3 regions of the Paenibacillus stellifer genome follow, and region 1 is predicted to be linked to each of the others. Evidence: riboswitches for the same ligand, from Rfam matches in the RefSeq annotation. Region 1 holds a riboswitch; each other region holds the start of a gene.

Region 1 (4,279 bases):
TCTCGCCTTCATGGAAGGCGTGGTCGGCTCCAAGATGATATTTCACATCGCCGGTCCAGCCGTAATTGATGCCCATCGAGCCCTCGGAAGGGAAGAGCTCCTTGTTCGGAGAGTGGTGGAACTCCGAGAAAATAATATCGTAAGGTTTGCCCAAAATATGGGCAAGCACGTTGAGGCGTCCCCGGTGGGCCATGCCCATCAAAATATTCTCCGCACCGTCATGCGCGGCTGCCCGGACGATTTCATCCAGCATCGGAACCAGAATGTCATTGCCTTCGAGGCTGAAGCGTTTCTGGCCGACGAAGGTTTTATGGAGGAAGGTTTCGAAATGCTCCACTTCGATCAGGCGTTTCAGCAGCGCCTTCCGCTCCGGATCGGTCAGCGGAGCCGGCGAACTGGAGGATTCGGCCTGGCTGTTCAGCCAGCGGAGCTCCTGCTCGTCGTGGACATGTCCGAATTCATAGGCAATCGTTCTTGTATAGGCCTGGCGCATCCGGTGATAGGCATCCCAGCCGGTCTGCACCCCGGTTGGCGCGTTCTCCCAGATCAGGGAGGCCGGCAGGGCGAGCAGATCAGCTTGCGTCAGCCCGTATGTCTCGGGATCGAGCCATTTTGCCATGGAATCCCCGCTCTTCTCCAGCGGATCTATATCGGCGGCCAAGTGGCCAAAGATGCGGATATTGGCGATCAGCTTGGAAGCGCGGACCGCCTTGCGGAGCCAATCGGCATCGCCGGAGAGAACGGGGGCCGGGGCGGGGGCTTCTTCGGTTGTCAGCGGAGGGGGGCCGTATATCGTAAAAAGCTCCCGGTAGTGGGCCTCCACGGAGGAAGGGTCTTCGCTGAACTGTTCGTATTTTTCCTGGATGTAGCCTAGGTTGGGGCCGCAATACTTGCTCCAAACAGATTCATTGTAGGACTCTTTGGCTGACATGAGACATCCTCCTAACGGATAAACTCCAGGCAGTGCCCCAGCGGGCGTAACCGGAGCTGCAATGATTACGTTTACATTCTATAGTATAGTTACACGATTTTAAACGTATTGCCACATTCTATTGTGCAACTTTAGGTCAGGGTAATCAATTCAACCTTTCGTCCAATCCGTTCGAAAAAAGGCATCATTGCGCAGGCTTCATTTCGGCGGCCCAAAGGATCGGGGGAGACGCGCAATCGGCGGTCGGGACCATAAACCTATATAAATCCTTCCAGTAATCCACTAGAATTTGATTAGTGGGACGAAGATGTGGGTATTAGTAGTTTATAGTTCCTAACGACTAGAGGGTTTTACATAAATATTGGAATTTAGTTCACTGCCAGTCGCCGTTGCAGGCACTCAATTTTAGGTTTCAGCCGCGCATTGAATGTATTGTCATTTTTTTGACACACTTTTAGGCGAACATCTTGTATAATATCTTTGCAAGCTTATCGCTTAACACAACATCATAAGATCCTTGAATGCAAGGATCCAGCAAAAGGTAAACCTGTTGAAAAGCAGGGGCACAAAGTCTCGGGTCTAAGGTTATTAAGGGAAACAGACGGGGGGAAGAAGCTTCCGTGCGTGTTATCCTCGTAACTATGACGGCTGGACTGCCTGGGGACAAAATCTTAGGAGGAGATTTTTTGAACAAGTCCAACCAGGGGAATAACGGAGAACTGCAGACGGTCGCTTTGGATATGGAATGGGTGCAGCTGATGCTCGCCGCCAAGAAGCAGGGGATTCACGCGGATGAGATCCGGCGGTTCTTGGGCGACAAGACACTCAAAGCCATGTGAACCAAATAAGAATGAGTGTTTCTAAAGGATAACGAAAGAGGACATGACGGCGCGGCGTCATGTCCTCTCTATGTAAATACGCAATATTTCGGATCCCGGTCACTGGTTCTTCTGTTCAATCCGCCATTTCTGGTAATCCAGAAATTCCTTGAACTCCCTCTTGCTGACCCCTGAAGCCATAGCTTCCTGAACCAGCTTGAACCAGTCGGAGTCGAGCGGTTCTTCCTCGGCGAGCTCTCCGTACAGAAGAATGTGGACGGAGACATCCAGAGCCTCTGCAATTTTCTCGATGAACTGGATGGAGGGGTTGGATTGAATATTGCGTTCGACATTGCTTAAGTATGATTTAGCCACATCCGCCCTGCCGGCAAGCTCGGATAAAGATAATCCCTTCTCCTGGCGAAGCTGTTGAATGTGCTGTCCAATATTGTCCGGCACGGTAAATAATGCTCCCTCCTTGTTTTTTGGTATAAGTATAGCAAAGGTCCGCCCAAAAGGAAAACTAGCTTTTACCATTTATGAGCTTAACAGGGAAGTTTATTTAACGGCAGCCAGGCTGCGGCTCTGAAAATAATCATATCGCCGGAGTAGCCCTCCGGCGCGGCTGCCGGAATCGGACCCAAGGCGCCGGAACGGGCGAGTAACCCAGCTTGTTACGGCAGGCGGGTGCCTCTTGCGCTGATATACAGGTCGTACCATTCCTTGCGCGTCAGCTCCAGCTTGTCCGCTCCTTCGCAGGCTTTAATCCGCTGCGGGTTCACCGTGCCGATAACCGGCTGGATCGCGGCCGGATGCGACATCAGCCAGGCGAGCACGACCGCTTCGGGTGTCGTTCCTTTATCTTCCGCCAGCGAGCGAACCATGGCGGCAGTGCGGATCACATGCTCGGGTTGTCCGTCAAGCGGACGGCCGGTGTATTTGCCCTGGGCGAGCGGCCCCCAGGCCTGAAGCTGGATCTTCTCCAGACGGCAGTGCTCGATCGTTCCGTCCGGCATGCCATGCTCTCTCCAGGCCGGACGGTTCACGCTGACCATGGAATCGAGCCAGAACGTCTTCTCCAGATTCATTTCGAGCTGATTGATAATCAGGGGCTCATCGGAGTAAGCCTGAAGCAGCCGGATCTGCGATCCGCTCATATTGGATACCCCGAAGTGCCGGACCTTGCCGGACTCCTTGAGCAGCCGCAGCGCTTCTCCAACCTCCTCGGGGTCCATAAACGGATCGGGGCGGTGCAGCAGCAGAATGTCGAGATACGGGGTGCCCAGCCGGGACAGAATGCCGTCGACGCTGCTCAGGATATGCTCACGGGAAAGATCGAATGTGTTGGAGCTCTCTCCCGGCTCTTGCAGCTTAATGCCGCATTTGGACTGGATAATCAGCTTATCGCGCAGCTCCGGGCGCTCCTTCAGCACGGTTCCGAAGACAAGCTCGGCCTTTCCCCGCGTGTAAATGTCCGCCAGGTCAAACATGTTGATGCCGATGGAGAGCGCGGCTTCGACGGCCATATGCCCTTCCCGGATTTGCTCCGCCGTGACCGGCTCCCGGTCCCAGCCTCCGCCAAGTCCCATGCAGCCCTGAACGATACGCCCAGCGGGAATGCCGCGGACATTAAGTGGTAACGTTTTCAATCCATTCCCTCCTTCATCGAATCTCATCTTACTGCTACAGCCATTGTACCGCATCAGAACCAGGTATGTTATTTCCGGCACCCGATGAACGGTGACTGAAGCCTTCTTTCGAACTTTCTCGATGTTCCTTCCATAGCGAAAAAAAAGCCGAATGCGCATGATCAAGGGACTCGTCCCTTAATAAACGCATTCGGCTTGTGGATAAACGAGATCCGGCCTGTGGTTACACAGGACTTGCTGGTTATCAGCATTCGTTCAGCGCTTCATTCCTCTTCCCTATCAAGCGGACCGCCCTGGACGCCAAGCTTGTGGTCCAGCGCATCGGCATAGAGCCGTTTGAGCCATTTCAGCTCCGTCAGGGTGTGTTCATAACGTCCATACATCAAGTGCAGAACAGCCCGGGAGACGATCCCGATATGCTCTTCATAGACCTGATAGGCCAGATTGACTTCATGCTCGGCCTCCCGGATGCGCTCCTCCAGCAGCTTCGCAATTTTGTCCGGATCAGCATGTCTGGAGAAGGCAAGCGCGATATACATCGGGTGGTAGACCGCGTCGTTCTTGCGGAACTGCTGAAGCAGCAGCTGCTCAAACAGCGCTCGCCCGGATTCGGTAATCCGGTATATCGTCTTCTCAGGCCGGTCGCGGCTCTGGATAACCTCCACCTGCTCGATCTGTCCGTTCTTGGACAACTGGTCAACGGCATAGTAGAGGGAGCCCATCTGCAGCTTCGCAATCTTGTTGATGGACCGGTCCTTCAGGACAACCATCATCTCGTAAGGATGCATGTCCCGCTCCAGCAGCAGACCGAGAATCGCCAGCTTGATCGACATGGCGTCTATTCTCTGCCGGGTGCCGGGCGGGCAGCTCCACGGTGGACG
Region 2 (4,279 bases), 640 kb from region 1:
GGCGTTATGTATTGTCTAATCGATGCTCTATTGATCGGATAGATGATATCCCATTTGTTTAGGTCGAAGTCTTTCTCAGACAAATAGTTGTTAGGGCTATCTCCAGATACCCTGACGGGAAGGTCCTTCACTATATGCGGATTAATAGTTACTTCAGCAATCCATCCTGTATCAACCACATATTTAGACTCTGTTACACAGATGTATTTGCCGGTCTCTACATTTTGCTGTACGTTTTCGAGCTTAACCGCAAACTTAATAGGAATGAAATTTAATAGAATGGGAGTAAGTACAACAAATAGCGTGAACACACCAAGCAATATTGCTATTCGCTTCAACCCCGGACTTCCCCCATTTTCTTCATCCTCAGCTTCACTACTTAAGCGAATTGCGGCAGAATTATTTTTCGACTTCAAAGTAAACCAGCTCATTTCTGACATCGAAATAAAACTTCCCAATGTAATCAGAAGACTTCACATATTCATTGAACTCTTCATTAAATGCCCAAGAATGCTCTTTTCCCTCATCTGTATCTAATTGCATTGATGGATTTAGCGTTACATCGCGCCAAGCATAAGAGTCCTTGAATTTCTCAGCGACACCAGGCTCCAGATACACAAATCCTTTCATCCAGTAAGAGGAAGGGCCAAAACTATTTGCTGTTAGGCTAAAAAGTAGACATGGAGAACCGAGAATCGGGTAGAATGAACATAACCAAATTCGAGGTGCTAACATGACGAAAAAATACGATAAAGAATTTAAACTGCAAACGATTCAGATGATCCAAGAAGAGGGTAAGCCGGTGGCACAGGTCGCTCGCGAGTTGGGGATCAGCGACAACACCTTGTACCGCTGGATGGCGGAATACAAACAAGACGGTGCACAGGCTTTTCCAGGCAGTGGGCAACTGAAAGCTGACGACAAGGCAATGAGAGACCTCCAAAAGCGTATCCGTGATCTGGAGGAGGAGAACGACATCTTAAAAAAGGCGATGCACTACTTCGCCAAAGACCGGCGCTGATCTATGCCTTCATCCACGATCATCGCTTCAAGTGCCGAGTCTCGAAGATGTGCGAAGCCTTTGAAGTGTCCCGAAGCGGCTATTACAAATGGACGAAACGAAAAGTCAGCAAGCGTGAAAAACGACGGCGCAAGCTGGAGCGGCATATCCGCCGTATCTTTCTGGAATCCCGCCGGTTATATGGAAGTCCCAAAATCGCTAAAATGCTTCATAAGCAAGGCGTACCCGTGTCGGAGAAATTAGTCGCCCGAATCATGAAGGAACTGGGATTGCGCTCCCGTACGGTGAAGAAATACAAGGCCACGACGAATTCGAAGCACAACTTGCCTGTTCATGAGAACGTGTTGAACCGTCAGTTTAGGCCGTCCGCTCCAAATGAGGCCTGGGTGGCTGACATTACGTACATTCCAACGAATGAAGGCTGGCTCTATCTGGCAAGTATAATGGATTTGTACAGCCGTAAAATCATTGGGTTTCACATGGACGAGCGGATGACCAAAGAACTGGTGTTAACGGCACTGGATCGAGCCTACAGCCAGCAACAACCATGCGGAGAGGTCCTGCATCACTCCGACCGTGGCAGCCAGTATGCTTCCCACGACTACCAGGAACGACTGCGCACCTACAAGATGAACGGCAGTATGAGCCGAAAAGGGAACTGCTACGATAATGCTTGTATCGAATCGTTCCACAGTGTGCTGAAGAAAGAACTCGTGTACTTGGAAAAATTCACAACACGCAAGCAAGCCAAGAAACGCATTTTTGAATACATTACCTGCTTCTACAATGGAAAACGAATCCATTCAGCGATTGGGTATTTTACACCCAATGAATACGAACGTATGTACCGAAATGCTGTGTGATTTTCTCGATTCTGCGTGTCTACTCTATTGACAGAGGTACAGAAGTGGGTTAGAAAAATAATGCGATAACGCCGCGCCGCGGCAGTTAGGAGGATTCTACTTATGAGCAAGGTGGCATTTACTTCATTGCAAGATGTGAATAAAGAGCTGCTGAACATGTACGAATATGACGTCATTCAGACCAAGCAATGGCCGGTGTATGAAATTCTGGCGCATTGCGCGCAGACTATCGAATATTCCATGACCGGTTATCCGCAAATGAAGCCCAAAGTGGTGAGAAATACAATCGGACGCGTGGTGATCAAGCGATTTTTGAAGCAGGGGTTTATGAAGCATGATCTGACGGCCCATGTTCCGGATAGCGTCTCTGCACAGCTACCGATCTCTGGTACAAGAACGCATTTTCTGAATAATGGGTTGTAACGCTCGGCCTGTGTAGTCCCCCCTTGTGGGGGATTTCTTTTTTATGCGCAAAATCAGACGCTGTCCTGCATGGCATTTCAAGCATTTCAGATGCCGGATACCGCGTCCATAGGATTCATTTGCATAGGTAGTTGTACAGAAGCATCTCTGAATTGCCTTTGGCATCCAACAGGATACCCCTGTTCCGGGAATATCTAGTATTTATTAATTAAACAGGATATTAATCCGATATTAAGGATAAGAGTCCTATACATACGACAGTTGAATACAGGCATTAAGGACCAATAACCAAGTACCGAACCAAGGCAAATCCGTACGAAAGTCGGAGACGCAAAGCCACGGGTCTACTTCATCCCCTGCGGGATGTTAGGACAGCCGGGCCGCTCAAGGGCTTGTTTTTTTGTGCAATTAAACAGCAGCGGGGGGAGAAACGAATGCATTTCAGAAGGAGAATGAAATTCCCGCAGATCGGCCGTCTGCTGCTGGCAGCAGTATGTGCGCTGGGCAGCGTATCTGCGGGCGGAACGATCACGGGGACAGCGGTTGCCGCCGGAGCCGATCCGGGAAGGACGGATTACAGCGTGTCCGGAGAGCGGGTCATCTGGATGGAGCCCGATTCCGCCGGAGTGAAGCAGGTGCATGCGCTGGACCGCAACAGCGGGGCGAGCCTGACGCTTACGACCAATTCATCGGCCAAGGACGCGCCGGCTGTTGGAGGCCTGGTTGTCGTGTGGGCTGACAAGGGGAACGAGCAGGACAGCTCTTTGAACTGGGATATTTACAGTTTCGATCTGGAGAAGGGCACCCGCACCAAGCTCAACAAGCAGCCCGGACAGTACGGCAACCCGACGACTGACGGGGTGGGCGTTGTCTGGTATGAACGCAGCAATTACGGCAGCATGATGTATCACGATCTGGCTTCGGGAGTCGAGGCGGATTTGGGCGAGGGCCGATTCCCAGAGCTGGCGGACGGCAAGGTCGTGTATAAAAATGCGCGTGACGGCGGGCTTAGCCTGCTCGATTTAAGCAGCGGAGTTACACGTCCTTTAATTAGTCTGGGCGGTGCCAACTATGTGGACTGGTTCGTTTTTAACGGCAGCCATGTTCTTCTTAAGCAAAAGAACGGGTCATCGCAGAGCAAATTCGTGCTTCTGTCCATCAATGATCTGACGGCCGAGCCAGTCGATCTTACCGAGATGAAGGCGGCCGGAGCGCAGTATGCGTTCATGTCCATCGGAGATGGAGAGGCGGTATTTCAGGACGAATCCGGCGGCGCCTCCGTCTTGAAGCAGGTGAATCTCTCAACCTATCAGGTCACGACGCTTCCTGCGCTGCCTGCGGGGTCGAAGCTGATCGGCATCAGCGGGAACAAGCTGCTCTACAGCACAAGCGATAACTCTATCGAAGCAATTGCGCTGGAAGGGACTGGTACAGATCCGGGGACGGGGACCGGTACAAATTCGGGGACGGGGACCGGTACGAATTCGGGAACCGGTTCGAGTGCCGGAGGAAGCGCGCCGGTTGTAACCGGGGCCAAGGATAGCCAGACGATCGGAGCCGCAGGCGGAACGCTGACCGCAGCGGACGGCTGGGCACGGCTGGAGATTTCGGCAGGAACCTTCCCGGATAATACGGCTGTGAGTCTGGCGCAAGCGGAGCTAGAGTCGCAGAAGCCGGTGGATCAGGACGGCAGGAAGCTGCAGAAGGCCGGCTCGATCTGGCAGGTACAGGCGGGCGCTCCATTCCAGCTGCCGGCGCTGCTCGCGATCCGTTACCCGAAGGAAGAGCCTTGGACATCGAGCCGGGAGAAGCTCGGGATTTATCAGTATGACTCCACAGCAGGGGTGTGGACTTACATTGGCGGTGTAACAGCGGCGGAAGAAGATTATGTCCGGGCCAAGATTACGGCTTCCGGATTGTATGCGGTCATGCTGCGCGATGTCGAGTTCCCGGATATGGCGAACCATTGGGC
Region 3 (4,279 bases), 280 kb from region 1:
CGACGGTAGCCGTGACAGGACGGCGGCCATCATCCAGGATATCGCGGACAACGATCCGAATGTCAAGCTGATCGACTTCTCCCGGAATTTCGGGCATCAGATCGCTATTACGGCGGGAATGGACTATGCGGAGGGCGACGCGGTTGTGGTGATCGATGCCGATCTGCAGGACCCGCCGGAGGTTATTTTGGAGATGATCGCGAAGTGGAAGCAGGGGTATGAGGTGGTGTATGCCAAAAGGCTGAAGCGCCATGGCGAGACCCTGTTCAAAAAGACGACCGCTAAAGTGTTCTACCGTCTGCTCAGCAGCATGACCAGCGTCGACATTCCGACGGATACCGGCGATTTCCGGCTGATTGACAGCAAGGTGGCCGATGTAATGCGGGATCTGAAGGAGAAGAACCGGTACGTCCGGGGGCTGGTAAGCTGGGTAGGCTTCCGTCAGGCGAGCGTGGAATATGTGCGTGAGGAGCGTTTTGCGGGCGAGACGAAATATCCGCTTAAGAAAATGATCCGCTTCGCGCTCGACGGCATCACTTCTTTTTCCCATAAGCCCCTTAAGATTGCTTCTTATCTGGGCTTTGCGCTCTCAATCTCCAGTTTCATCTATTTATTCGTCGTTCTGATGCAGAGGTTATTCACCGACCACACGGTGCCCGGCTGGGCATCCATCGTCGGCGTGAACCTGCTGTTCAACGGGATCGTACTGATGATCCTTGGGGTAATAGGGGAGTATATCGGACGGATTTACGACGAATCCAAAGGCCGTCCGCTGTATATCGTCCGTCAGACGGTAGGTTACCGGAAATTGAAAGCCGAAGAAATCGAGCTTCTGAACGAGGAGGCCCGGCATTTGCGAAAGGATGGGCGGTATGAATAACCAGAATTTCAAACGTGACTTCATCCAGTTCGTGAAATTCAATATTGTTGGTCTGCTTAATACGCTCGTCGATATGGCTGTGTTCGCATTGCTGAATGGGGTATTAGGCTTATTCTATATCGGGGCGCAAATTATTTCCTACAGTGCGGGAACGGCCAACAGCTTTATTCTGAACAGCAAGATTACATTTAAGGACCGCCAGCGGAGCAAAGAAGAGGGCTTCGACCATATGCAGCTTATCCGGTTTGTGGTGCTGAACCTGGTTGTGCTTGGCATCTCTCTGCTGCTGATGAGCCTGCTGATCGACCGATTTGGCCTGCAGGAGCTGGTTGCCAAGGTGCTGGTTACGTTCGTGACGGTCATTATTAACTTTTTCGGCAGCCGGAAGTGGGTATTCACCGCTCCCAAGGAGACTGTGCCGGCTCCGGGATCGAACATTGAACAGCGATAGGAGGAGACCCATGCGGAAGCTGTCCTATATTATCATCATCGCCGGTCTGCTTCTGATACTCTACCCCAAGGGGAGCGAATGGTTCGAAGACTGGAAGCAGCAGCGGCTGCTGGAGCAAGCGGAGCAGAGCTTTGACCAGAGTCCGAAGCAGAGCGAGGTTGCCGGTGGGACTGCCGCAGACCCTGATCTCAGATTGAAATATGCCAAGGTGACGCAGCTTCTTGCGGATGAATCGGCTCTCAATGAGCAGGATCAGCTCTCGGAGGCTGAAAGCGATCCGGCCGGCGATGAAAAGGCGATTGCGCTGATCGAAATTCCCTCCATAGATGTGAAGCTTCCCGTTCTGGAGGGGGCGACCAAAGCGAACATGAGACATGCCGCCGTTCATATGACCGAAACCGCACCGCTAGGGGAAGTCGGCAATTCGGCCATCGCCGCACATCGGGCGCATACCAAAGGCAGATTGTTCAATAGACTGGGTGAAGTGAAGATTGGCGATACCATTACAATCAAGACCAAGAGCGAAGACTTGGAGTATAAGGTCTATGAGATCCTGGTAGTAGAGCCGACGGATATCTCGGTGCTGGAAGGAAACAATAAAGACCGGATTCTTACTTTAATTACTTGCGATCCGCTAATTAATCCGACTCATCGTCTGATTATTCATGCCAAACTTGATGCATAAGCCCTTTTTCGAAAAAAATAAATAAAAATCTAGGCGATTTTTCCTAGATAACTATTTTCTTAACTATTAAAATATGGTACTCTATTCATAGAAAGCTAAACACGATAACGGCAAACCTGTCGAAAGGCAGGGACGCAAAGCTAAAGGGCCTTCCCGTAAGGATGGCAGCCAGCTACCGAATGAGAGGCTTTTTTTGTTTAGTCGTACAGTATGAAAATGGGAGTTGTTCTTTTTTATGTAAGGTGGAGATTCCACGATAACGGCAAACCTGTCGAAAGGCAGGGACGCAAAGCTAGAGGGCCTTCCCGTAAGGATGGCAGCCAGCTACCGAAAGGAGTTTTTCATATGAAGAAGCTTTACGGCTTTATTCTTTCTTTGTTTGTAATTGCTGGGTCTATCCAGTTTGCCCCTAAAGCCTTCGCAAGTGCGGAATGGCTCGATACCTCGAATATAGGCCAAGGTGTTATTGGAATTCATTATTCCGTCCCTCAGAATAAAAAGACCAAACTGATGATCACCAAGAACGGCAGCAGCTACACGTATAACCTGTATGCGTCCAAGTCGGATGAAAGCTTCCCGCTTCAGCTCGGAAACGGCACCTATAAAGTATCGATCATGGAGAACACTACAGGCAACAAGTACAAGCTGATTGATTCCGATTCCATCGAACTGTCCCTCACCGACCCGAATGCCGTATATTTAAGTTCTGTTCAGAACATTAATTGGAGTCCATCCGACCGCGCTATTCAGAAAGCTAAACAGCTTACACAGAACGCGGCTACCGATAAAGATAAAGTAACAGCTATCTATAACTATGTAGTTTCGAATGTCAAATACGATTATGATCTTGCCGCCAATGTAACTACGGATTACATCCCGAGCATTGATAACACGCTCGCTACGAAGAAGGGCATCTGCTATGATTACGCTTCTCTCTTCGCCGCCATGCTGCGCAGTGTGGATGTGCCGACGAAGCTCGTTATGGGGCAGAGCAGCTACGTAACTGCGTACCATGCCTGGAATGAAGTACTGATTGACGGCCAATGGGTCACAATCGACACGACAGTGGATGCAGGGCTTGGCAAGACCAAGCAGGCAACCGGCAGCATCACCAAGCTCGCCAGCAAATATACGGGCGCTAAGTATTACTAATAAGTGAGGCTGTATAACTTAACCTAAGGGAACCCCAAAGAGTTGATTTCGCAAGTTGTGAAATCAACTCTTTTTATTTTTTTTGAAAAGCTCTTGCGTATTTATTGTGACATGTGGTATATTCAAATTCCGGCCAAGAAACACGAGCTGCTGATTCAAAAAAAGAAATAAAAAAAGCTTGCGTTGATGACTTGGTTGTGATAAGATATAAGAGTTGCTGATGCGAAATCGAAGCGACAATGAAAGTCTTAATAGAAGCTTGATCTTTGAAAACTGAACAACGAGTGAGTATTTAAAGAGAATTTAATTCTCGTCAGATTCAAAATGAGCAAATCAGCTCTTTCTATACTCGTTCCGGAATGATCGGCTCAGCTGAGATCGACCCATTCCGGAACGGGCGACGCGACGAAGTCGCGTATTTAATGGAGAGTTTGATCCTGGCTCAGGACGAACGCTGGCGGCGTGCCTAATACATGCAAGTCGAGCGGAGTTATGAAGGAGCTTGCTCCGGATTAACTTAGCGGCGGACGGGTGAGTAACACGTAGGCAACCTGCCCTTCAGACTGGGATAACTACCGGAAACGGTAGCTAATACCGGATAATTCCTTTCTTCGCCTGAGGAAAGGATGAAAGACGGAGCAATCTGTTACTGAGGGATGGGCCTGCGGCGCATTAGCTAGTTGGTGGGGTAACGGCTCACCAAGGCGACGATGCGTAGCCGACCTGAGAGGGTGAACGGCCACACTGGGACTGAGACACGGCCCAGACTCCTACGGGAGGCAGCAGTAGGGAATCTTCCGCAATGGGCGAAAGCCTGACGGAGCAACGCCGCGTGAGTGATGAAGGTTTTCGGATCGTAAAGCTCTGTTGCCAGGGAAGAACGTTCTCTAGAGTAACTGCTAGAGAAGTGACGGTACCTGAGAAGAAAGCCCCGGCTAACTACGTGCCAGCAGCCGCGGTAATACGTAGGGGGCAAGCGTTGTCCGGAATTATTGGGCGTAAAGCGCGCGCAGGCGGCGATTTAAGTCTGGTGTTTAAACCATGGGCTCAACCTGTGGTCGCATCGGAAACTGGATGGCTTGAGTGCAGAAGAGGAAAGTGGAATTCCACG

Evidence for each region. A riboswitch is a leader RNA that binds a small molecule or an ion and turns the genes downstream of it on or off. The one in region 1 is predicted to bind cyclic di-GMP.
Region 2: it holds a riboswitch for cyclic di-GMP, as region 1 does, so the genes downstream of both, PSTEL_RS05020 (S-layer homology domain-containing protein) here and PSTEL_RS26645 (anti-repressor SinI family protein) in region 1, are expected to answer to the same signal.
Region 3: it holds a riboswitch for cyclic di-GMP, as region 1 does, so the genes downstream of both, PSTEL_RS03490 (transglutaminase-like domain-containing protein) here and PSTEL_RS26645 (anti-repressor SinI family protein) in region 1, are expected to answer to the same signal.

Annotation. Positions count from the first base shown of each region.
Region 1 is NZ_CP009286.1:450,515-454,793, forward strand. Features, by position in the region: gene PSTEL_RS02180 (2-oxoglutarate dehydrogenase E1 component) at 1-931, opposite strand, end outside; cyclic di-GMP riboswitch class I at 1,462-1,592, shown strand; gene PSTEL_RS26645 (anti-repressor SinI family protein) at 1,618-1,770, shown strand; gene PSTEL_RS02185 (helix-turn-helix domain-containing protein) at 1,870-2,208, opposite strand; gene PSTEL_RS02190 (aldo/keto reductase) at 2,424-3,398, opposite strand; gene PSTEL_RS02195 (PadR family transcriptional regulator) at 3,662-4,231, opposite strand; gene PSTEL_RS02200 (MDR family MFS transporter) at 4,237-4,279, opposite strand, start outside.
Region 2 is NZ_CP009286.1:1,088,178-1,092,456, reverse strand. Features, by position in the region: gene PSTEL_RS05045 (hypothetical protein) at 1-431, opposite strand, end outside; gene PSTEL_RS05040 (hypothetical protein) at 400-735, opposite strand; one part of gene PSTEL_RS05030 (IS3 family transposase) at 734-989, shown strand; one part of gene PSTEL_RS05030 (IS3 family transposase) at 989-1,884, shown strand; gene PSTEL_RS05025 (DUF1569 domain-containing protein) at 1,987-2,307, shown strand; cyclic di-GMP riboswitch class I at 2,602-2,695, shown strand; gene PSTEL_RS05020 (S-layer homology domain-containing protein) at 2,742-4,279, shown strand, end outside.
Region 3 is NZ_CP009286.1:733,832-738,110, forward strand. Features, by position in the region: gene PSTEL_RS03475 (glycosyltransferase family 2 protein) at 1-880, shown strand, start outside; gene PSTEL_RS03480 (GtrA family protein) at 873-1,331, shown strand; gene PSTEL_RS03485 (class D sortase) at 1,342-2,016, shown strand; cyclic di-GMP riboswitch class I at 2,116-2,196, shown strand; cyclic di-GMP riboswitch class I at 2,268-2,348, shown strand; gene PSTEL_RS03490 (transglutaminase-like domain-containing protein) at 2,362-3,168, shown strand; rRNA gene PSTEL_RS03495 (16S ribosomal RNA) at 3,588-4,279, shown strand, end outside.